Regions from separate parts of the Corticicoccus populi genome, predicted to be linked through region 1. Evidence: riboswitches for the same ligand, from Rfam matches in the RefSeq annotation. Region 1 holds a riboswitch; the other holds the start of a gene.

Evidence for each region. A riboswitch is a leader RNA that binds a small molecule or an ion and turns the genes downstream of it on or off. The one in region 1 is predicted to bind lysine.
Region 2: another riboswitch for lysine. It lies ahead of ACFSX4_RS02315 (aspartate-semialdehyde dehydrogenase); the one in region 1 lies ahead of ACFSX4_RS06725 (Na+/H+ antiporter NhaC family protein).

What each region holds. Positions count from the first base shown of each region.
Region 1 covers NZ_JBHUOQ010000001.1:1,341,612-1,353,717, forward strand. Annotated here, with positions in the region: gene ACFSX4_RS06675 (ABC transporter permease) at 1-375, opposite strand, end outside; gene ACFSX4_RS06680 (ABC transporter permease) at 372-1,589, opposite strand; gene ACFSX4_RS06685 (hypothetical protein) at 1,608-3,173, opposite strand; gene ACFSX4_RS06690 (biotin transporter BioY) at 3,255-3,797, opposite strand; gene ACFSX4_RS06695 (2-hydroxyacid dehydrogenase) at 3,892-4,851, opposite strand; gene ACFSX4_RS06700 (TIGR01457 family HAD-type hydrolase) at 4,848-5,612, opposite strand; gene ACFSX4_RS06705 (DUF86 domain-containing protein) at 5,613-6,026, opposite strand; gene ACFSX4_RS06710 (DUF3055 domain-containing protein) at 6,186-6,473, shown strand; gene ACFSX4_RS06715 (YutD family protein) at 6,506-6,946, opposite strand; gene lipA (lipoyl synthase) at 6,950-7,870, opposite strand; gene ACFSX4_RS06725 (Na+/H+ antiporter NhaC family protein) at 8,006-9,592, opposite strand; lysine riboswitch at 9,656-9,822, opposite strand; gene ACFSX4_RS06730 (bifunctional metallophosphatase/5'-nucleotidase) at 9,868-11,196, opposite strand; gene ACFSX4_RS06735 (DUF72 domain-containing protein) at 11,255-12,103, opposite strand.
Region 2 covers NZ_JBHUOQ010000001.1:440,261-452,366, forward strand. Annotated here, with positions in the region: gene ACFSX4_RS02310 (ABC-F family ATP-binding cassette domain-containing protein) at 112-1,716, shown strand; lysine riboswitch at 1,767-1,946, shown strand; gene ACFSX4_RS02315 (aspartate-semialdehyde dehydrogenase) at 2,021-2,998, shown strand; gene dapA (4-hydroxy-tetrahydrodipicolinate synthase) at 3,015-3,902, shown strand; gene dapB (4-hydroxy-tetrahydrodipicolinate reductase) at 3,899-4,612, shown strand; gene dapD (2,3,4,5-tetrahydropyridine-2,6-dicarboxylate N-acetyltransferase) at 4,627-5,343, shown strand; gene ACFSX4_RS02335 (M20 metallopeptidase family protein) at 5,336-6,472, shown strand; gene ACFSX4_RS02340 (alanine racemase) at 6,484-7,545, shown strand; gene lysA (diaminopimelate decarboxylase) at 7,545-8,807, shown strand; gene ACFSX4_RS02350 (cysteine hydrolase family protein) at 8,922-9,470, shown strand; gene cspA (cold shock protein CspA) at 9,595-9,795, opposite strand; gene ACFSX4_RS02360 (DUF1033 family protein) at 9,960-10,253, opposite strand; gene ACFSX4_RS02365 (acylphosphatase) at 10,361-10,630, shown strand; gene ACFSX4_RS02370 (5-bromo-4-chloroindolyl phosphate hydrolysis family protein) at 10,651-11,385, shown strand; gene ACFSX4_RS02375 (toxic anion resistance protein) at 11,369-12,106, shown strand, end outside.

The DNA of each region.
Region 1 (12,106 bases):
ACGGTCGGTGTAATACGTCTCCACGATATTTCTTCTTACACCGTCTTCTATATTTTCCTCGAAATCTTCTGGAATAATAAACACACTGTCAAACTCATACTGTTCCATTGAATGCAGAACGCTGTCCGTCATACTTTCATCAAATATTTCCACATCCATATATTCACTGTCAATTAATGCCTCAATGACATCAGCGGTCATCTCCCCGCCTTCATCTTCTGCAATCACCGCAACAGGAATTCTGAAATCATCGCTCGTTCTGTTAATCACAGTGGTGAGAAGAACAGTTAAAAGTAAAGGAAGAACGAGCCATAACAGCAGTTTCCATACTTTATGCCTGACAAGAAGCCATCTCGTCTCAAGCAGTATTCTCATCGTCTGAAACGCTCCTTCCACAATGCAGAAGCAGCCAGACAAACACAAGCCGCAGCAGCAGTAATGATTAAAATATCCAGCTGATATGTATATCTGCCGTTTAATAAAATATTCTCTATCCAGTTGAGACTCTGAAAACTGTAGATGTAATCAAAAAACGCTGTAAAATAGACAGGGAAATACGCAGCCGGAACGACCGCACCCGCAAGAAACAGAATCAGTATTACTACCGCAATTTGAGCCATAAATTTTATTTTCATTGAAGGTATGACTAAATCAATAACTTCTACTATGAGGGCAGTCACTGTCACATGAAGTGAAATCAACACCATTACCCTGAAGAAATTTTCAGGAACAAGAGCCAAAACTTCAAATCGTGTCAATAAATAAAGAAATACAGTACTTACAGCCGTTACAGTAATCACTGTAACTAAGACTTTCGACACACTCTTCACAAAATCAGTGACCCCGAAAAGTCTCATTCTTGCCTCTATCTGTTCATTCACATCACGGCTCAGAACCATACTTAATATCAACACCCAGAGTGTCACTGTAATAAATAGTCCACTGACTAAGAAATAACTGCTCCCCTGGCCGATTCCCGGACTGATCTCGTGTTCATCCATCATATTCCTGCTTGATACGACCTGCAGAAAGTAATTAATGAAATGCTGGAAAATCATTTCGTGACGTTCTTCCATATCCATATCAAAAGATTTTGCATAATGGTTAATGGTTAGAATATTGGACTGGGATGACCTGATGTAGCGTACGATTGTATCCACAACTTCACTGACCAGGTAACTTTCAAGCTGTCGGTTTTGATTTCCGGTCACTCTTAGTTCACTTGATTGTCCGGCCATCATATCCTGATAAAAATGTTCAGGGAAAACAATATAACTGACAAGCTCATCCTCTGAAACGGCTGCCTCTGCCTCCCTTTCATCTAATTCAATCAAACGCAGACTGTCACTGATATCTGATGTATCTGACAGACTTGAAACAAGCACAGCGGTTTCCTCACTGTCATCCTGATTGACAATCCCGACTTCAAGTGTCCGTTCTTCAAACTGCATCAACTGTGTCAAAAGTACAACTAACAGAAAAATAAAAAGAAACGGAGAAACGAAAAGAAGAGGAAGTGATATCCACTTCCTCTTAATTCTGTTAAAGTCGTTGGCGATAAAAATGAAAAGACTGTGTATCGTTCTCATGTCAACCGCCCTCCTTAACTAGAAACCTCCAGGTTCCATACCACCAAAGTTCTCATTTACCCATGAGTCAAAGGCAGGACCAAAAGTATTTGTAAAGTAATCATTTAATTCTTCTTCACTCATTTGTCCGATATTCACTTCATTCGTTAAATCCGGAACACTGACGCTGTCCACTGTAACACTTTCCTGAGCAATATTAAGTGTTGCAGTATCTCTTGTGATGGATACACCGTCCTCAGCATAGATTGTATAATCTGCAGTTACCTGATCATCTTCATAAGTGGATTCTGATTCTAAGAAAATAGATAAGTTCTCCATTCCCTGGCCCATTGGGACATCGAGCTGAAGAGTTGAATTTACTGCATCACCGGAATTATCTTTAGTTGAAGTCAGAACAATATTTGAGTCTGCTTCACTGGTTGATAATGTGATTGTATCTTCAAAACCATTTTCCACTTCATTTAAATCTGCATTTATTGTGAAAGTCATCTCCTCAGTACCATCACCAAGTACTGCATTGTAATTCATGACATTTCCATTTTCTGATATTTCATTCGTACCATTTAAGTTTACTGTTGCAGTCGTATCATTATTAACCGTCGTAACATTCAAATCACGCTGTACAATATCATCACCATCCAGCCATATCACAGAGGAGAGGCCGTCCGGGAATCCGACATTCTGTACATCTTCTGCAGCAGTTCTGAGGCTGTCACTTACATTCGAACCGATTTGATCCGCTTCATCCTGAGGCATACCGATGCTTGATGCTGTCACCTGTGCCTGAATCATATTAATCAGTTCTTCATCATCCGCCATCTTGTTGAAAAGATCACTTAAAAATGTATGAATCTGCTCTTCTGATAAATTCATTGTCAGTTTTTCAGCATTAATCGTATTTTCACCGACTGTAATTTCTTCATTTTCAGACTCAAAAGCATCGTCCGGAAGCTGGTCATGGATATAAGACATATATTCATCTTCGATATATTCACGCTCAGTTTCACTCAGCATTTGATCATCGAAGAACACAGAGTAATCTATTTCCTCTTCTTCACTGAAAGCTGGATCCATCATGCTTAACAGTCCTGGTGCATCCGCTTCATTTAAAGTTAAGTATTCTTCAATAAACGGGAAAGTAATACCGGCGTTATCACCAGTTAAAAATAAATCCAGTCCGTCTACTGAAAATCCTGCAACATCTGCAGACAATGCAAATGTGGAAATTTCATCTTCCATGTCCGTACCTGTAGATATGTTAATCTCTGATCCGCTGATTAGTTCCGAAAGACCCATCTGCTGCAGCGAAGGATCATTGGATGATGCAGTAATATTCAAGTCCGTTTGCACCGGATTCTCCTGCATATATTCATACCATTCAAGTTCCTCGGAAAAACGCTCTTCAAAAATTTCAAACGTATTATCAATATCTGCTTTTTCAGAAAGCAGATAACTGTTTTTAGGTGTGTTAACCATTGACTGGAAGATGAAGTATCCGCCGATGCCGACAATTAACAGTACACCCACAACAATACCGACAATGAGGCCGGTTTTTGATTTTTTTGTCTCACTTTGTCCGTCCATAATTCTCACTCCTATTTATATAAGTTAAATTAATGATACCATAACAAATTTGTCAAATATATGGCGGACCGTACTTCTTTGTTAATTTACAGATATATTTAATCCTCTTCTCCTTAAAACTACAGCAAACATAGCAGTAAGCGTACCCACAATAATATCTTTAATAATGAATGGGATGACTGTAATCATCAGCGCTTCAATAATCCCGACAGGCGTACCGATAACAGTATTCATGATAAATACGAAATACAATGCACCGAACACGAAAATAATCAGCAGTGCGCTGTATGTATAGAGCAGTACCTGATAAAACGGGATTCCCGGCTTTGCACCGAAACCCGCAACAAATGCGGCAGGTATAAACCCTAATATGAATCCGAAACTTGGTGAGATAAATGAGCCGATACCGCCGCCTCCGGCAAACACCGGTACACCGGTGAGGCCGATTAATAAGTATACTGTTGCCGCTGCTGCTGACAATTTTGGTCCGAGGATGAGGGCAGTCAATAAAATCATCGGGGTCTGGAGAGTTATGGGAACAGGCCCGACCGGTATTCTAATCTGGGCACCGACTGAGATTAATGCAACAAATAAAGCGACATAAACCATATGTTTTATTTTCATTATGTAGACTCCTTATTATTCAATATGGTTTATCATAGCATTAAAAAACTCTATTGTTAACCTTTTTATTTTAAGGTTAACAATAGAGTTTAATTTACTCCACCGGTGTAAACGGTTTGCCGCCGTTTAACACCTGCAGTATATTATTGATGCACAGTTCCATCATCTTGTCTCTCGTATCTACAGAGGCACTGCCGATATGCGGCAGCAGTGTCATGTTTTTTAACCCTACAAACGGATGGTCACTGCCTATAGGCTCTTTATCAAAAACATCGAGTGCAGCAGCGGCAATTTCACCGGTCTCAACCGCGTTCTTTAAGTCATTCTCGACGACATGGCCGCCCCTTCCGATATTGATGAAGTGCGCTGTATTTTTCATTTTTTCAAATGCTGTTTTATCAAAAGTATGTTTTGTTTCACTCGTCAGCGGTGCAGCACAGAGAACAAAATCAGATTGATTCAAAAGCTCATCAAACGATACCAGATCCGCATTTAAATTTTTAGCATAATCCGATTCTGAACGGTTATGGTAGAGCACCTTACAGTCAAATCCATTTAGTCTTCGCGCAAATGCCGCACCGATAGCGCCCATTCCAAAAATCCCGACAGTTTTTCCGTACACATCAGTGCCTGCCATGTGATAAGGACTCCAGCCCGTCCAACTGCCGTCTGTAAGTTCTTTATTGGCCTCAATGACACGTCTCGCAGACATCAGCATCATTGTAAATGCAAGTTCCGCGGTCGTCTCAGTCAATACTTCCGGCGTATTTGTAACAACAATATTTTTACGTTTTGCAGTTTCTAAATCGATATTGTCATATCCGACTGCCAAATTTGATATTACATGCAGATTTTCAGCCAGGGACAATACTTCTTCATCCACCTGCTCGCTGAGCATCGTCATCACTGCGTGTGCATCTTTAACTTCTTCCAAAAATTTTTCACGCGGCATAGGAATTTCATATTCCGGCCAGACAACGACTTCAAAATCTTTCTCTAATTTAGCAATACATTCTTTGTTGATCATACGGGTAATCAATACTTTCTTTGTCATGACAATACACTCCACTCTGCTAGATTATTCACTGCGTGATTAGGTTTTACATCTTTTTTTAATATATCTTCAAGAGGTGTAACGCCGGTATTTACATGAATTGTATCTATTCCGCCGTTTATACCTGTCATAATATCTGTATCATAATTGTCACCAATCATGGCTACATTTTCTTTATCCAGTTTCATGCGTTTTAATGCCGCTTCCAGAATATGATGTTCCGGCTTACCGATGATGACAGGTTTTTTATTCGTCGTTTCCATCACAACCTGTACTAAAGAACCGTTGCCCGGGACAAATCCGTATTCTGTCGGGAATTTTTTATCAAGATTTGTTGCGATAAAGGATGCACCGCCTGCAACAAGCAGTGACGCTTCTTTTAGTTTATTGTAGGTCACATCTGTGTCGAGACCCATCACAACTACTTCCGCCCTGCCTTCAGTCACATGAAGACCTGCCTTTTCAATCAGAGTTTTCAGGCTGTCAGTTCCGACAACATAAGCACTCTCACCGCTGTGGTGCGTTTTTAAATATTCTGCGGTTGCCATCGAAGACGTATACATCCGTTCTTTCGATACATCAAATCCCATCTTCAACAGCTTTTCCGTTGCTTCTTCCTGGGATTTCGTTGCATTATTCGTTAAAAACAAGTAGGGAATATTATGCTCGTTCAGCCGGTCAATAAAGACCTTTGCCCCGTCAATCACAGTCTCCCCGTTGTACATTGTGCCATCAAGGTCAATCAAATATCCCTGATACATTCAATCATCACCTTTAAATGCCGTTACTGTCTGGCCTTCATTGATAAAAAACTGCTCTATACTTGCTTTAAAGCCCTGGTAGGCTGAAATATGCTTCAGAAAGTCCCGCTTCAACTTCCCGTGGTCAATATTCGTATAATCTCTGGTCAAAATTTTACGCCATTTAAAAGTCTCAGTAAAATGTACTTTATCCTCACTGGAAACTGCCTTTTCATTTTCAAGTATATCAATGACATCCTGGTAGCTCCCGGGATCTCTTAAAATGAAAGCATCAATAATCATGTTTCCGACATCCACTGCTGCTTCTATCAGCATGTGACAGATTCTTTCGAGTTCAAATGTTTCTGCCGTTTTCACTTGATATGACAGTGAGTCCACATATTCGAGCCGTGCTGTCAGCACTTCTTTATCCACAAAATACAAATTTGACACTCCTTCTCAGTTTCTTTATTACAGTATTAATATTATGATAGCATGAAACAGTATGTTTAAGGGTGATATACATTCGGGAATTATAATACTGCATTGAAATTAATAATACAGACAATCAGGACTTCGGAGGGGGAAAAAATAATGTTGGATTTCTTTTTATATGATGATACAGAAGACACTTACACAAGGTATGTGAGTTTTGTCGGGGAGCACGGGCGGTATGATCTCGCAATCATGCAGACGACGCGCTTCTTCGGGAAAAGTCTTGTTTTAAATATGCAGAGTAACCGTTTTGGAATTATCGGCAGTGATGACCTTCAGGAGGAGGGATATATCGCACATATTCTGGACCTTGACAGCGAGCAGGGAAAAGAGGTGGAAACATTTCTAAGTGATATTACTTCTTCTGAATGGGGCGGTATGGAATAAGTAAAGGGCAGATTCGTCTGCCCTTTACTTTGTTATCCCTGTTTTTTCAATGCTGCGTATGTCTTACCGGGCAGCGGTTTTTGTTCATTTTCAAGCGTATGTTTACTGCCTTCATCAGGAAAAACTTCCTGCCCTTCAGTATCTTCATTATCCGTCAGGTCACTGACATCTTCCGGCTGATCCATCGCTTTTACTTCTGCCTTCGTTACTTTCCTCAGTACAAAATATGCACAGCCGAAGTTGCAGTATTCGAATAGATAATCCTGAATCGCACTGTATTTTTTATCCCGATCTACTTTCTTTTTGTTATCTCTGTAAAAACCGGCAAGTCTCAGCTTTTCATAGCCGATGTCACCGACGATGTAATCATATTTGTTCAAAACCTCACTGTACTTCTCAACAAACTGTTCTTCATTAAACGCATCACGGTAATTCTCAATCAGTTCAAAATTCATATGATTGATCGTTATCATTTGTTATTCACCCTTTAATAATTCATCACCGATACGCTGTTTTGCTTTTGCTGCCTCATTCACCTGTTCATCAGCATGATAGCTAGAGCGCACCATCGGGCCTGCCTGGCAGTGTTTAAATCCTTTTTCCATCGCCACTTTACGCAGTTTCCCGAATTCAAGCGGTGTATAGTATTTTTGGACTTTCAAATGTTTACGTGAAGGCTGCAGATATTGGCCGATAGTCATAATATCCACATCATTGGCACGCAAATCATCCATTGTCTGATAAATTTCTTCAACAGTCTCACCAAGTCCGACCATTAAACTGGACTTTGTCGGAATATCCGGATTTAATTCTTTTGAACGTCTTAAGAACTCAAGCGTTCTATGATATTTTGCTTTTGCACGAACTCTCGGTGTCAACCGTTCAACTGTTTCAATATTATGGTTCATAATATCCGGTTTCGCATCCACCAGTGTTTTTAAATTATCATACTCTCCCGCCATATCACTCGGCAGCACTTCAATTGTAGTGTATGGATTCATTTCACGGACTTTTCGAACGGTTTCCGCATAGACTCTTGAACCTGCATCTTTAAGATCATCTCTTGCGACTGCGGTAATCACGACATGCTTCAAGTTCATCATCTGCACAGATTCAGCCACCCGGTTCGGTTCATCCCAGTCGAGCTCATTAGGAAGTCCTGTCTTTACGGCACAAAAACGGCAGCCGCGTGTACATATTGCTCCGAGTATCATAAATGTTGCGGTCCGTCTCTCACCCCAGCACTCATGAATGTTCGGACACTTAGCCTCTTCACAAACAGTATGTAGATTTTTCTCACGCATCATTTTCTTCAGCCCGGTGTAGTTTTTATTCGTATTTAATCGAATTTTCAACCATTCCGGTTTTCTTAAAATCTCTTCATTTTTTGTTGCCATTTTAGAACGCTCCAATCCTAATAGTGTCGTCTACACAATATTATCATAAATGCACAGCCAATTAGTAAGACTTGAAAATATTATTCAAAAAAAATCCCTGCCTGTCAATTAGATGACACATAGGGATTGTAAAAATTATTCGGATACCGGCCTTTTGATCGGCTTGTATATAAACTTCGCAACAATATACACACCGATAACCAGAGCAAGTACAGTTAACAGAGAAATCCACAGATTATTTGTTGAGCCGAGTACAATATAGCCGATAAAAGCAATCACTGCTGAAAGAACGGCATACGGCAGCTGTGTAATGACATGTGTAATATGATTACACCCGGACCCCGTAGACGCGAGGACAGTGGAATCTGAAATCGGAGAACAATGGTCTCCAAACACTGCTCCTGAAATAACTGCTGCAATTGCAGGCAGCAGCAGGTCAGTTTCACCAAGAGAAATCATAATTTCTCCGGCTATCGGTACTAAAATACCGAATGAGCCCCAGCTGGTACCTGTCGCCAGTGACATCAAACACGCCACTGCAAATATAACTGCAAGAAACATACTGACCGGCAGATTGGAATCCTGCACCATCTGTCCTAATACTTCGCCTGTACCAAGATCACTGATTAAATCACCAATCATCCATGCAAGTGTCAGTACAGAAATTGCCGGAAACATCGCAAGAAATCCTGATTTAATACCAACCAATATTTCCTTACCGCCAAATAACTGATTATTCTTTGTATGCTTACGATAATAATAAAATGCTAGAATCAAGCCGACAATTCCACCCGCTATTAACGAATGCGTGACCAGCATATTCTCCATCACACTGTATAAACTGAATGATCCTGCTTCCACTGCACCTGTTACAAGCATAGCAGTAATCACAGTCGCAACAAGACCGACCATGGGAACAATTAACGCCTGTGCCGAACTGTCTGAAACAACAGGAAGGTCATCCTGTTCACTTTTTTTAATATCTTCTTCATCAGCAAGGACGTTATCAACAATTGCTCTTTTTTCCTCTTTCCGCATTGGACCGATATCAAACTGAAGAAGGATAACGATAAACATCATCAGCAATGCAGCAATAACATAAAAATTCATCGGTACTATATATAAAAATGCCTGAAACGGCGTAATGGAGGTAATTCCCGCAGCTATTAACAGCGGCGCGATTAAACCCATTATTCCGGCACCCCAGCTTGAAATCGGTGCAATAACAGAAACCGGTGATGCTGTAGTATCCACATAATATGCAAGTTTCGCTCTGGAAATCCGGTATTTATCCGTTAAAGGTTTTGAAACCTGACCGGTCACAAGTGCACTGAAATAATCATCGATAAAAATAATAATACCAAGGATACCGGTTAAGAGTCCGGCACTGCGTCGGTTTTTCACTTTCCCGATAGCCCAGTTGGTAAAAGCTCTTGCGCCGCCTGACATATTCATAAACGCAATTAAAATTCCGAGCATCACTAAAAATAACAGAATAAATGCATTCCATGTATTCAATGCCCCGTCCTCAATAAAAATCCAAATAAATGCATCCCAGACCAGTCTGAACATTCCGGTCACACTGCCGTCGGCAATGATAAATGCGGAAGTGATAATTCCAGTCCCAAGACTTAAACCTACTTTTCTTGTAATCACTACAAGTAAAAGTGTCAACAGCGGTGGAACTAAAGAAATATATTCCCAGTTAAGTATACTTTCCATGTCTTTTTGACCTCCAAAAATAAAAAATCACGCAGCATGATAAATGCTGCGTGATTTCTATATCATCATTGTAGCGCATCATCATCATGACAGTCCTGAACTTATTCAATCCAGTCCCAAAAATTAAACGCGCCCGTTAAATTTTTTCGGCATTCATCCCTTTCAGAGTGGTTCAAACGTATGCCTACTCACCACACCTACTCTTGATTCATGCAACCTCTACTTCGTGCTATTCAATTAACAGATTGTATTATAGCACATGGAATAATCCATGGCTACAGCTTTTCACTGTATTTTCGTACGATATCTCTTAAAAAATCAGGCATAATATATTTTTTCCGCGCCGTCTTAAACTGTGGGAAAATACGCCCGAAAGTGTACATGTCCAAAGTACCGAGTGTGTATATTTTCCGCTCATCAATCGGCACTCCGCCAACATAGTATGCACGTTCAGACTGGATACAGCCGATATTATCCGTCACAAAAGTGCCGAAAATATCACCTCTGAATCCCATACCCCGCACGACTTCATCCTTGAATTCGTGTCTTGCAGCCTGGTTAAATACTTCCTTCAGCTCGCGTCCTGTCAGTTCAATCTGCACTGCATTAATCGGATGCGGCAGTACCTTGTGCAGATCATATTCTGTTAAAGTTCCGCCTTCAAATGCTTTTGCGATCAGACCGGTGTGGACGATACCGGCATCACTTTCCGTAAATTCACGCAGCATTTCTGCAAGTGTCGATATAAACCTGCCCGGACGGTATAAAGTTCTCGGTATCTGACCCATATTATCTTTGACAATCTGACTCTCAAGCATAAATTTACCGATATCATAATATTGATCATCTACATTTGCCAATAAATCACTCTCTGTTAAACGCGCTTTGCTGCCTGTTAATTTACGTCCGTCAAATGTTAAAGTTACTTCACCGATATAATCACCAAAACGTCCTGCAGCACCGATTAAAGTATTACCGACAACATCACCGTTTAGGAAATGGTGATGTGTATGCGAACTTAAAATGACATCAAATTCCGGAAACATCATGGCAAGTGTCTCATCATCGTATTTACCGAGATGTGATAACATAATAAGACAGTCGACCTGGTCCTTAACCTCTTCTACCGCACGCATAATCCAGTCGAATGCATCCGAAACCTCCCAGCCGAGCGCACGGTAAAACGGCGTGAATTCAACTGTAGCTGCAACAAAGCCTATTTTGATGCCGTTCACTTCTTTTATAGTATACGGATTAAAAAACGGTACATCTGCTTCAGGTTCCTTCAAATTCGAGCAGATCACATCAAAATCTGCATCTTCATATAATGTTTTTAAATCGTTTTTTTCGAGTGTAATTCCTTCATTGTTGCCTATAGTTGCGACATCACAACCCGCTTCATTTAAAAGTTCAACATTACCTTTTCCGAGAGTCGCTTCTGTATATGGATGGCTTCTGTCGACATGGTCACCGATATCAACATAAAGCATGGATCCGCCGTACTGTTCTTTTTTATTTTTAAGGAAGTTCATGATTTTCAAGTAATTATAAAGATGACTGTGTATATCGTTTGTGTGAAAAATTTTTATCTCCAGTGCTCTCACTCCCTTATCGAAAAGTCACTCATCAGTTTTCTAAAATGAGCAGCAGAAATTTAGTAAATTAAAATAATTTCAGTTGCTTCGGCGACAGGCCTTCGTATTTAATTTTCATAATATCCAGAAATGACTCTGCATTTCCTGCCGCATGCCCGCCTGAATTATTATTAAAAACAATATATATGTCCTTTGTTTTATGCTTTAAAATATCAACCTGTTTCTTTAACCAGGCCAGTTCATCAGCATTATAGTCATATAAATAACGTACTGTACGCCATTCTTCCGATGTTCTGTCCTTCTGGGTCCAGCCGTGGACGTTACGTCCGTGGAGACGGATGAAAGCTGTCGAATCCGTTACCCTGTTCACAAATGGAATGCATCCCTGGCCGGCCTGCGGTTCATCGCAGATACTGTGAATGACATTATTGTCATGCAGGAAATTCAATGTCCCTTCAGTATAACTGCTTGAGAACCATGTCTGATTTCTAAATTCTACAGCGATTTTATATGGTTTTATCAAATCAACTGCGAATTTTACATAACGGATATTTTTCGGATTGCATTCAAACCACGGCGGAAATTGAAGCAGTACAAATGCTAACTTTCCGCGTTGATGCATCGGCTTAAGCATATCGGTAAATGCGGTAAATACATCCTTGATGGAATCATAATGGGCTCTGTAATCACCATGACCTGTCATATACTGGTGCGCCTTCACAATAAATTTAAACGTGTCGTGGGTTTCGTCACACCATTTTTCTATCGTCTCCTGACGCTGCACTGCATAATATGTAGCATCCAGTTCCACAATGGGAAAGTGGGAGGCATATGTTGTTAATTTGTCTTTTTTATTTGTTAAATCGGCATATAATGAGTGATGATCACCCCAGCCGGTTAATCCTACATGAATCATTTA
Region 2 (12,106 bases), 900 kb from region 1:
TATAAATTGATGAATATGTGTTGAAAACGCATTTTAAATGCGAAAGACCTCACATAAGCCCTTTAAATATGGTATTATCGCTAAAGGAATATAATTAAGGAGAATGTGTCTATGCTACAAGTAAGTGACGTTAGTCTGCGTTTTGGTGACCGCAAACTTTTTGAAGACGTTAATATAAAATTTACACCTGGAAACTGTTATGGTCTGATTGGTGCAAACGGTGCAGGTAAATCAACTTTTTTAAAGATTTTATCCGGCGAAATTGAGTCCCAGACCGGAAATGTTTCAATGGCGAAAGATGAACGGCTGGCTGTTTTGAAACAGGATCATTTCGGCTATGAAGATGAACGTGTACTGGATGTAGTGCTGATGGGTCATGCACGTCTATGGGAAGTGTCAAAAGAGAAAAATGAAATTTATATGAAACCTGACTTTTCCGATGAAGATGGTATCCGCGCAGCTGAACTTGAAGGTGAGTACGGTGAAATGGGCGGATGGACTGCTGAAAGTGATGCAGAAAGTCTGCTTCACGGCCTTGGTATCGGCAGTGATTTAATTGATAAGAAAATGTCTGAACTCGAAAATAATCAAAAAGTTAAAGTACTTCTTGCTCAGAGTTTATTCGGAACACCGGATGTACTCCTTCTTGATGAGCCGACCAATGGTCTTGATATTGAAGCGATTCAATGGCTTGAAAACTTTTTAATTGATTTTGAGAATACTGTAATTGTTGTATCCCACGACAGACACTTTTTGAATAATGTATGTACGCATATTGCTGACCTTGATTTTGGAAAAATTCAGCTGTATGTAGGTAATTATGATTTCTGGTATCAGTCCAGCCAGCTCGCACAGCAGATGGCCCAGGAACAAAATAAGAAAAAAGAAGAAAAAATTAAAGAACTGAAAGACTTTGTTGCGCGTTTCAGCGCGAATGCTTCAAAATCCAAACAGGCAACAAGCCGTAAGAAAATGCTCGACAAAATTGAGCTTGATGACATTAAACCTTCATCAAGACGTTATCCGTTTGTCGGCTTTACACCGGACCGGGAAATCGGTAATGATCTGCTTTATGTTAATGGACTGTCGCATTCAATTGACGGGGAAAAAGTGCTTGATAACATCAGTTTCACTTTAAACCCTTATGATAAAACAGTATTAATCGGATCTTCGGAAATCGCCCGCACCACCCTTCTCCGTATTTTGGCCGGTGAAATTACACCGGATGAAGGTGAAGTGCGTTTTGGTGTAACGACAACACAAAGCTATATGCCGAAAGATAACTCTAAATACTTTGCCGACGGGAATTTAAATCTTGTGGACTGGCTGCGTCAGTACGCACCGCCTGAGGAACAGACAGAAACTTTCTTAAGAGGATTTCTCGGCCGTATGCTCTTCAGCGGTGAAGAAGCAAAGAAAAAATCAAATGTTTTATCCGGTGGTGAAAAAATGCGTGCCATGCTGAGTAAGATGATGTTGTCAAAAGCAAATGTCATCATGCTCGATGAGCCGACAAACCACCTGGACTTAGAAAGTATCACTTCCGTCAACGAAGGTTTGAAAAACTTTAAAGGTTCTATTATTTTCACATCACACGACTTTGAATTTATTAATACAATTGCGAACAGTGTGCTTGATTTATCAGAGCCTGGAGCGGTTGTGAAAGAGTCTTCATACGAAGAATATTTAAAGGATAAAGGTGTAATTAAACTTTAGGGTTTACACATACTCATTAGGTATGTATAATGAAGTTCAAATAATCAAATAATTTTAGATGAGGCGCATTGCACATGAGTAGCATATCTGATTTAAAGCTCGAAACTTTAGATATGTGAAAGGGTCTGATGCCGAAATGGTATATTTTTCGAGAGATGTACTGTTGGGTCAGAAGGTTAAGAGCTACTGGCCTGTCATTATTTTTAGGATAATGGAGTGCATCACTTGTATATAAAAACAAGTCCCGGCATTCCGGGGCTTTTTTTTATACCATTTGATTGTATGACATTAGGAGGAATTGAATATGACAAAATTAGCAGTCGTCGGTGCAACAGGTGTTGTAGGAAACAAGATGCTTGAGATGCTTGAAAATTACGGAATCGGATATGATGAGGTCGTTTTATTTTCATCAAAACGCTCAAGCGGGAAAGAAATTGAATTAAACGGAGAAACATTGGTTGTTCAGGAACTTACTGATGAAAGCACAGACGGTGGATTTGATTATGTAGTGATGAGTGCGGGCGGCTCAATCAGTGAACACTATGCCCCGCTTTTCGAAAAACACGGTGCCATTGTAATTGATAACTCGAGTCAGTGGAGAATGCATGAAGATATAGATTTAATTGTTCCGGAGATTAATGAACCGAAGCTTGACCGGAAAATTATTGCAAATCCAAACTGTTCAACTATCCAGTCAGTGGTTGCATTAAAACCGCTGCAGGATAAATTCGGTTTGAAGCGGGTCCATTATGCAACGTATCAGGCAGTGTCCGGTTCCGGTTCCGGCGGTATACGTGATTTAGAAGATGGCGCGAAAGGTGAAGAACCAACTACCTATCCCCACCCTATTCATAATAATGTACTGCCGCACATCGATGTATTCTTAGAAAACGGCTATACAAAAGAAGAACAGAAAATGATTGATGAAACGAAAAAAATATTACAGGATGATGCACTTGAAGTGACAGCAACATGTGTCCGTGTACCTGTTATGGACAGTCACAGTGTCCAAATGAACGTCACGCTTGATAAAGAAGCAACTGTTGAAGAAGTGAGAGATGCATTTAGAGGATTTTCACACATCGTTTTGATGGATAATCCGGAAAATAATGAATACCCGATGCCGCTCGATGCTGCAGGGCGACCTGAAGTATTTGTCGGCAGAATCAGAAAAGATCCGACACTGCCGAATACATTCCATGTATGGTGTGTCAGTGATAACTTACTGAAAGGTGCAGCGCAGAACACGGTGCAGATTTTACAGACATTGATTGACGAATAATAAGGAGATGACAAAAATGAGTATGATTTTTGAAGGTATTGGAGTAGCGATGACAACGCCGTTTAGAAATGATGAAATTGATTATGACGCATTCAGAGAACATATTGAATACTTGATTGAAAATGATGTACAAAGTCTGGTAGTAAACGGAACAACCGGTGAATCCCCTACTTTAAGTTCGGAAGAGGTTAAATCTCTGCTGTCAGCAGCAGTTGAAACTGCAGCGGGTCGTGTACCGGTCGTTGCAGGTACAGGTACAAACTCAACAAAACGTTCAATTGAGCTTTCACAATATGCGGAACAAATTGGTGCGGACGGGGTGATGTTAATTACACCCTACTACAATAAGAGTAATCAACGCGGCTTAGTCGCTCATTTCACAGCGATCGCTGACAGTATCAATATCCCGGTCATACTTTATAATGTCCCTGCCCGTACTGGAATGACTATTGAGCCTGAGACAATATTTGAATTAAGTCAGCATGAAAATATTGTTGCATTAAAAGATGCGGTTGGTGATTTAAATTATACGATTAAAGTATTGAATCTCATCGATGAGGATTTCGTACTTTACAGTGGTAATGATGATAACTTATGTGATTTTACTGCACTCGGAGGCAGAGGGTTAATTTCAGTCGCAGGGAATGTCATTCCCGGAGAATTACAGGATGTATATATCCGCACTAAAAATAATGATGCAGCTGCCCGTGCAGCATTCGATGCAGTGATGCCTGTAATCGATGCCGTACAGATGGATGTGAATCCAATTCCAATTAAAGTGTTAACAACTGAACTTGGATTTGGAAACTATGAACTCAGACTGCCGTTGATTCCGATTGATGAAGTAAGTCAGAAAAAAATCAAAGATGCATTTCATGAGTTCAAGGAGGGTGTGAGAGTATGAAAGTTCTGCTCATAGGATATGGAACAATGAATAAAATTACTGCCCGTCTTGCTGAAGAAGCCGGTCATGAAATTGTCGGTGTCATCGGCAGAAGCGCTTCCCCATATCCCGAATTTTCTTCAATTGATGAAGCAGGTGCGGATGTCGCTGTTGATTTTTCCAACCCCGCACTTCTGCTTCCATTAATAGAGCAGGAGTTTAAAACACCGCTTGTTGTTGCGACAACAGGAGAAAAAGAAAAAATTGTGGAAATATTAAAGACACGTGCTGAGACGGCACCGGTATTTTTCAGTGCAAATATGAGCTACGGTGTGCATGCTGTCACTAAAATACTGGAGGCGGCACTTGCCCTTCTTGATGATTATGATGTTGAAATTACGGAACGCCATCATAACAAAAAAGTAGATGCTCCGAGCGGTACGCTCGTTAAACTGCTGGATGAAGTACTTGCCCGCCGGACAGACAGTTACCCTGTATATGACCGCTCTAATGTAAACCAGCAGCGGAAAAAAGAAGAAATCGGCGTTTCCAGTATGAGGGGCGGTACGATTGTCGGTACGCATGATGTCATATTTGCAGGTACGGACGAAGTCATTGAACTGCGCCATCAGGCACAGTCCAAGGATATTTTCGCAAATGGTGCGATTAAAGCAGCAGCAGCACTTGTGAATAAAGATAACGGTTACTACACATATAACAACTTATTTTAAAGGAGAAAGTATTCATGGAGAATTTTACAGCTGAAGAGATTATTCAATATATATCAAATGCAGAAAAGGTTACACCGGTAAAAGTTTATGCTAATGGACAATTTGAAGGTGTTTCTTTCCCGGAGAGTTTTAAAGTATTCGGATGCAGTAAATCTAAAACAATTTTTGCGGACTACAGTGAATGGGATGTTTTTTACAAAGAAAATGAATCTTTATTTACTGACATTGTCGTAGAACAGGACCGCCGCAATTCTGCAATTCCGTTAAAAGATCTGACAAACACTAATGCCCGTATTGAACCAGGTGCATTTATCCGTGAACATGCTGTCATTGAAGACGGTGCAGTGATTATGATGGGAGCTACGATTAACATCGGTGCTGTGGTCGGTGAAGGTACGATGGTTGATATGAACGCAACTCTCGGCGGCCGTGCAACGACAGGGAAAAATGTACATGTCGGTGCAGGATCTGTCCTTGCAGGTGTGATTGAACCGCCAAGCGCCTCCCCTGTTGTCATTGAAGATGATGTTTTAATCGGTGCCAATGCTGTCATTTTAGAAGGTGTTCGTGTCGGTGCCGGAGCAATTGTTGCTGCGGGTGCTATTGTGACTGAAGATGTTCCGGCAGGAGCAGTCGTTGCAGGTACACCTGCACGGGTGATTAAGCAGACAAGTGAAGTAGAAAGTACAAAACGTGAAATCGTCTCAGCATTACGCCGTTTAAATGACTGATTTGGAATTTGTGACAACTCACAGAAGATATCTGCATGCACACCCTGAACTGAGTATGAATGAATTTAACACAACGCGTTATATAAAGGAAGTTCTGAATTCTTTAAATATAGAATATACAACACCTCTAAATACTGGTGTTATCGTAGAACTTGACGGTAACAGTGATACCACAATCGGTTTCCGTGCAGATATAGATGCGCTGCCGATTCATGAAGAAAATGATACAGAGTATCGAAGTTTAACAGACGGTGTTATGCATGCATGTGGGCACGACGGTCATACCGCGGCCCTTCTTTTATTTGTTAAGAGATGTCACGATTTAAAAAATAATGGGTTACTCAAGCATAACTGTGTGTTTATTTTCCAGCCGAGCGAAGAGACGATGGCCGGTGCGAAACAACTCATAGATGCCTGGGGCGGCAGTATGAAGATGGATGCGGTGTTTGGTGTTCATCTGATGCCTGATGAGGATACGGGGCTTTATCTGTACCGTGATGACGAAATCACGGCGAGTGCGACAGAATACAGATTTTATATTACAGGACAGTCAAGTCATGTGGCACAAAAGCATAAGGGAGTTTCCGCAGTGGAAGCCTTGATGTATGTGGCACGTGAAGTGAGCCAGATTCAGCAGTATCATCTTGACGGATTGAACAGAAATATTGTTCATGTCGGGCAGATGAATGCCGGTGAAGCAATCAATACTGTTGCTTCAAATGCCTATCTTGAAGGTACAATACGGACATATGAAGCGGACGATTTAAATACTGTAACAAGACAGATGGATAAAATCAGACAAAGCGCACAATTATTATACGGAGTGGATGTTGCCCTTAAATTTAATGAAGGATACCCTGCGACCAAAAACAGTCCGGAATTAAAAACAGTCGTTGATCAGGCGGTTAAAAATATCAACGGAACGTCTGTATTAAATGATAAGCCGTATTTGTTCGGCGAAGACTTTAGTTTCTACAGAGAAATCGCCCCTTCATACTTCATATTTGTCGGTGCAAAAGATGATTCTAAAGGATTCAACAGCAGTCTTCATACTGCTCGATTTGATTTTGATGAACATGTATTAATGAATGTTGCAGATTATTTTGAAGAAATAGTAAAAGTGTTTTAGGAGAGGATACAATGGGTGGTACATTCAGTATCAATCAAAAGGAATTTATCAATCAGGCACAAAACATAACCAAAAATATTCCAACGATTGCGGTTGTTAAAAATAATGCTTATAATCACGGTCTTGAATTCAGTGTGAAGTGTTTTATAGAAGCAGGGATTAAGGCTTTCGGCACTACGAATATAGCTGAAGCAGTCAAAATCAGGGAAATTAATCAAGAGGTACGCATATTTTTAATGAATCCGACAGCTGAATTTGATGCGGTGCGTCAATATCAGCTTGATATCACCCTCCCCTCCTTAGAGTATTATAAAAAATATCAACAGAGTTTAAACGGGATTAATGTACACCTGGAATACGCCGGCCTGTTTAACCGTTCCGGTTTCAACAGTGCTGAAGAAATGCTTGAAGTACTCCATCATGAAAAGAAACTGGATGAAACTGAGCGCTTCAATCTTACCGGTTTATGGACTCATTTTGGATATGCAGATGAGTTTGACGGTGTTTATGAAGAAGAACGTGAAGGATGGCTCTCTATTGTAGAAACATTTCAGAAACGTGATATCAGAATTCCTGTAATTCATGCACAGAATACAGCGAGTTTTGTCAGAGACGGATTGTTCGACGGGCACACCCATTTAAGACTCGGGGTCGGATTATACGGCGGTACGCCGTATGAGGAGGCCCCCGGTACTTATAATCAGTCAATTTCTCTTTCTGCCCCGGTGATACAGATCAGACCCCTTTCTAAAGGTATGCCTTGCGGCTACAGTGCAGCATTTGTGGCAAAGAAGGATACGAAGGCTGCGGTTGTTGACATTGGCTATGGAGATGGTATCATGCGTTCACGTGCATCATATGAATGTGAGATAAACGGGAAGATGTATCCAATTCGGGCGTTAATGATGAGTCATATGCTGGTTGAAGTTGATGATTGCGTGTCAACAGCAGATACAGTATATATTTATAATAAAAATCTCCGTGTGGATGATTTTAGAAACCGCGGAATCGGTGCAGTATCTGAACAGCTCGGAGCTCTTAATTTTCAAACATTAAAACAGGAGGTATATTAATGTCACTAGAATATTTAAATAACCGGCTGCAGTTTGCCGGACAGGATATTACGGCAGTTGCAGAGGAATTCGGAACACCGCTTATTGTATATGATGAAGCTTATATGCGTCATCAGATGAGAAGATTTCATAATGTACTTTCATTAAAAGATATCCCTTACTCTGTTTCCTATGCTTCAAAAGCATTCTCCACCCTCGGGATGATTCAGATTCTCGAAGAAGAAAATATGGAACTGGACGTCGTTTCTATCGGTGAATTATACACTGCGTTAAAGGCCGGATTTGAGCCGGAAGATATTCATTTTCACGGTAATAATAAAACACCGGAAGAAATCAGTTATGCGTTAAATCACGGGGTAAAATTCTTTGTAATTGATTCTGTAGATGAAATCGGGCTGATTGACAGTCTTGCTTCTGAAACGGTCGATGTTTTAATACGGATTAATCCAGGCATTGATGTGGATACGCATGAATTTATATCCACTGGTCAGGAAGACAGTAAATTCGGATTGTCCTTAATTACCGGAGATGCACTTAAGGCAGTGAAAACAATTAATGACAGCAGACATCTAAACTTTAAAGGTCTTCATTATCATCTAGGTTCCCAGCTGTCTGTCTATGCACCGTTTGTTAATGCATTGATCCGGGTATTTGACTGGCTGGATGCGCATGAAATAGAAATAGACATTTTGAATATGGGCGGCGGATACGGTATCGTTTATACTGAAGAGGACATCCCCTTCCCTATTGAAGAAGGTTTCGATGTCATAATTGATAAACTGAAACAGTTATGTGAGCAATACGAACGGCCTGTGCCTCATGTCATGATTGAACCGGGACGTTCAATTACAGCAGAAGCGGCTGTGACGGTTTATAAAGTGGGGACAATTAAAACAATACCCGGCGTGAGTAAGTATGTATCTGTAGACGGCGGTATGAGTGATCATATCAGAACACCGCTGTACGGCGCAGAATATGAAATTCTGCCGGCAGAATTGACGGATGATGAAAATCAGGAAGTTCATGTTGTCGGTAAACTCTGTGAATCCGGAGATATTATCGGTAAAAATAAAGTACTGCCGAAAAATATTAAACGCGGAGATTTACTGGTTGTCAAATCAACAGGAGCCTACCACTATTCAATGGCTTCAAATTATAATCAGATGTTGAAACCGGCAGTGGTATTTATCAATGAAGAAGGCATAAAAGAAGTTGTGAAGCGGCAGTCTCTGGAGCAGTTGATTCAAAATGATATATTATAAAAAGAATACAGAAGAATATGATAATATAAATCCTTTTAGCTTTTAGTTAAAAGGATTTTTTGATTGTTGTTCAATTAAGAGTGTATAATGTAATCAGTTTAATAATAAAAGGGGATGACAAGAGTGAAGGAAGCTTTAATTATTGTAGATATGAGTAATGATTTTGTGGCGGATGAAGGCACGTTGACTGTCGGAAAGCCTGCACAGGAAATAGTTGGTTATATCAGGAATTTAGCCGATACTTTTTTAAATAAAGGGAATATCGTGGTGATTGCGATGGATGCACATATAAAGGACGATAAGCACTTCAATACTTGGCCGCCGCATAATATTATCGGTACAAAAGGACAGGAGTTGTACGGTGAGCTATATGAATGGCATAAAAATAATCTGGATAATAACAAAGTTTTATATCAACCGAAACAGAATTACAATGCATTCTTTAATACAGACCTCGCTGAAAAACTTAGAAATGAAAACGTTGATACAGTCCATATTGCCGGTGTGACTACAGATATTTGTGATTTCCTGACGGTTGCCGGTGCGGATGCGGAGGGATTCAACACAGTGATTCACAGGCGTGGCGCGGCGACTTTTACAAATAACGGGGATTTAATGATTGAACATATGGAACGCTGTTTCCAGACACAGGTGATTGAATAGGTATTCTCTCACAGTATTGTGGATATTAATAAAGAGAGATGCGGTTAGTTTAACTAACCGCATCTCTCCTCAGTGATACAAATCAATTCATTACAATTTAATTGTTTTGTTAAATTAATTTATATTATAGTTTAACAACGTTAGCAGCCTGTGGACCGCGGTCGCCTTCAACTACTTCAAATTCTACTGATTGACCTTCTTCAAGAGATTTGTAACCTTCTTGATTGATCGCTGAGAAATGAACGAATACGTCGTTTTCTCCTTCGATCTCGATGAAACCAAAACCTTTTTCTGCATTAAACCATTTTACTGTACCTTGTTTCATTAAATGTTCCTCCAAAGACTATATTCAACAACACACAATTCGTTATAGTCTCGAAAAAATAGAATAACTAGTCTTTCTCGTACTGTAACAAATGCTTGTTGATAGTTCCTAGTATACTAGAGAGGACGGGACTTTGCAATGCCTATATGGGATTTATCAGTATTTTATGATTTCAATATTTCGTTGTTTTTTAACATTACAGGTGTGTAAAAAATCTGGAGAGATTCTTCACACTCTTCGCAGTATTCCATGTCACATACATTGTAAAATGCAGTCATTCCATACTTTCCTTCAATATTACTGTGAAATTTATTTTTCATGTCTTTCAACAGTTCGTGGTAAAATGTTATCATAGATTCTTTCGTAGAGAATTCATAAGATTTATCTATATCATTCTGCCATCCATCAAAAAGCCACCAGCCTTCATAATCTGCTTTAATAACGGCAACTTGATACATATTAAAAACCTCTATTCTGTAAAGTGATATCACTTACACATTATAAACGCGAATAATTCGCAATATCAAGAAGAAACTCCTATAATTATAAGTAAGAGGTGTTTATTATGAAGGCAAAATTAGTGATTGTAACTGGTAAAGTCCAGGCAGTTGGTTTTCGTTTTTCCACTAAAATGATTGCAGATGATCTTGATATAAAAGGATATGCCAAAAATGTTCAGGATTATGTAGAGATTCTCGGTGTAGGAGAAGATGAAAAACTGAATCAGTTTGTCAATAAAGTCATCCAGGGTGCATCACCGTCCTCAAGAGTAGATGATTACTCAGTAAAAGAAGTTTCGGTTGATGAGTCATACAAGAAGTTTTATACAAATTAGTTTAGCGCAGGTGTTTATTTATGAAATTTAATATATCACATTGGACAGCATCACTTGTGTCTGTTCCGGTTGCTGTTATATCAGGTGCTATCTCAATGATCGCATTCGATATTCATCTTATCTATGATATGCTGATTGGTGCCGGTGCGTTTTTTGCTGCATACCTCCCTACCCAGTCTGTCAGTATGAACCGGCAGCTTCAGGAGTACGGACTCACAAAAAGCGAGTATAAATATATTAATACTCAGCTTCGGGACGCACGCGAGAAGCTCAGCAGACTCAGAAAAAGCTATTCGAGTATACGGAGTTTAAAAGATGCAAAATTGATTTATGATATTAATCGTTTAATACGTACCGTATTAAAAACAGTTGAAGACGATCCGAAGAAATTTTTTGGAATTCAGCAGTTTTTTCATTCCAATTTAGATTCGGCGGTAAATACAATTGAACAGTATTTATTTCTTTATAAAATGCCCGGTAAATCTAAAGATGAGAAGATAAGACTCCATGAAACAAGGCTTTCATTACTGGAACTTAAACGTACGATAGAAGCCAATCTTTCAGCCATGAACAAAACCAATTACCAGTCTCTTGATGTTGAACGTGACATTATCAGCATTAATAACAAGAGGTCTGAACGTAAATACAGGCTTGAAAACAAGCTTCATAAACAACAGGTTAATCTAAAGAAAAAAGAAACAGAGAAAGAAACTGTAAATGCATACCGAGGTGAAGAAAATGACAGAAGAGAATAACTTGAAGAATGAATTATTAAAAGATCCTTTTGGGGATACGGAGAATACTCAGGAGCTACAACCTCTTCCTGAACAGAAAGAGCAGAAAGAAAGTGTTTTAACGACATATAAGGAGCACTTCTCTCCTGAAGATTTGAAGACAATCACAGAAATCAAAGATAAAATTGAACCACTTGATAACGATGCATTAATCGTGTACGGCTCTAATGCCCAGCAGGCACTTTCAAAGTTCTCCCACCAGATGCTTGAAGAGGTACAGTCTAAAGATGTCGGCCCTATTGGAGATACTCTGGAAGATTTGATGAAAAAACTGAAGATGATTGATCCTGATGAGTTAACTAAAGGAAAAAAGAATGTATTTAACAGGATTTTCAAACGCGTGTCAAAGTCAGTTAACGAATTGATTTCAAAACATCAGAGTGTCGCATCCCAGGTGGATAGAATCAGTATACAGCTGGACCATGCCAAAGAAGTTCTGGTTAAGGATGTCCATCTTCTCGATAATCTATATGAGCAGAATAAAGATTATTTTGATGCACTGAATGTTTATATCGCAGCAGCTGAATTGAAAAAAGAAGAGATTACCCAGGAGGTTCTTCCTGAATTAAGAAAGCAGGCAGATCAGTCGAATAATCAAATGCAGGTTCAGGATGTTAATGATATGATGCAGTATTTGAACCGTCTTGAAAAAAGAATCCATGATTTGAAGCTTTCAAGACAA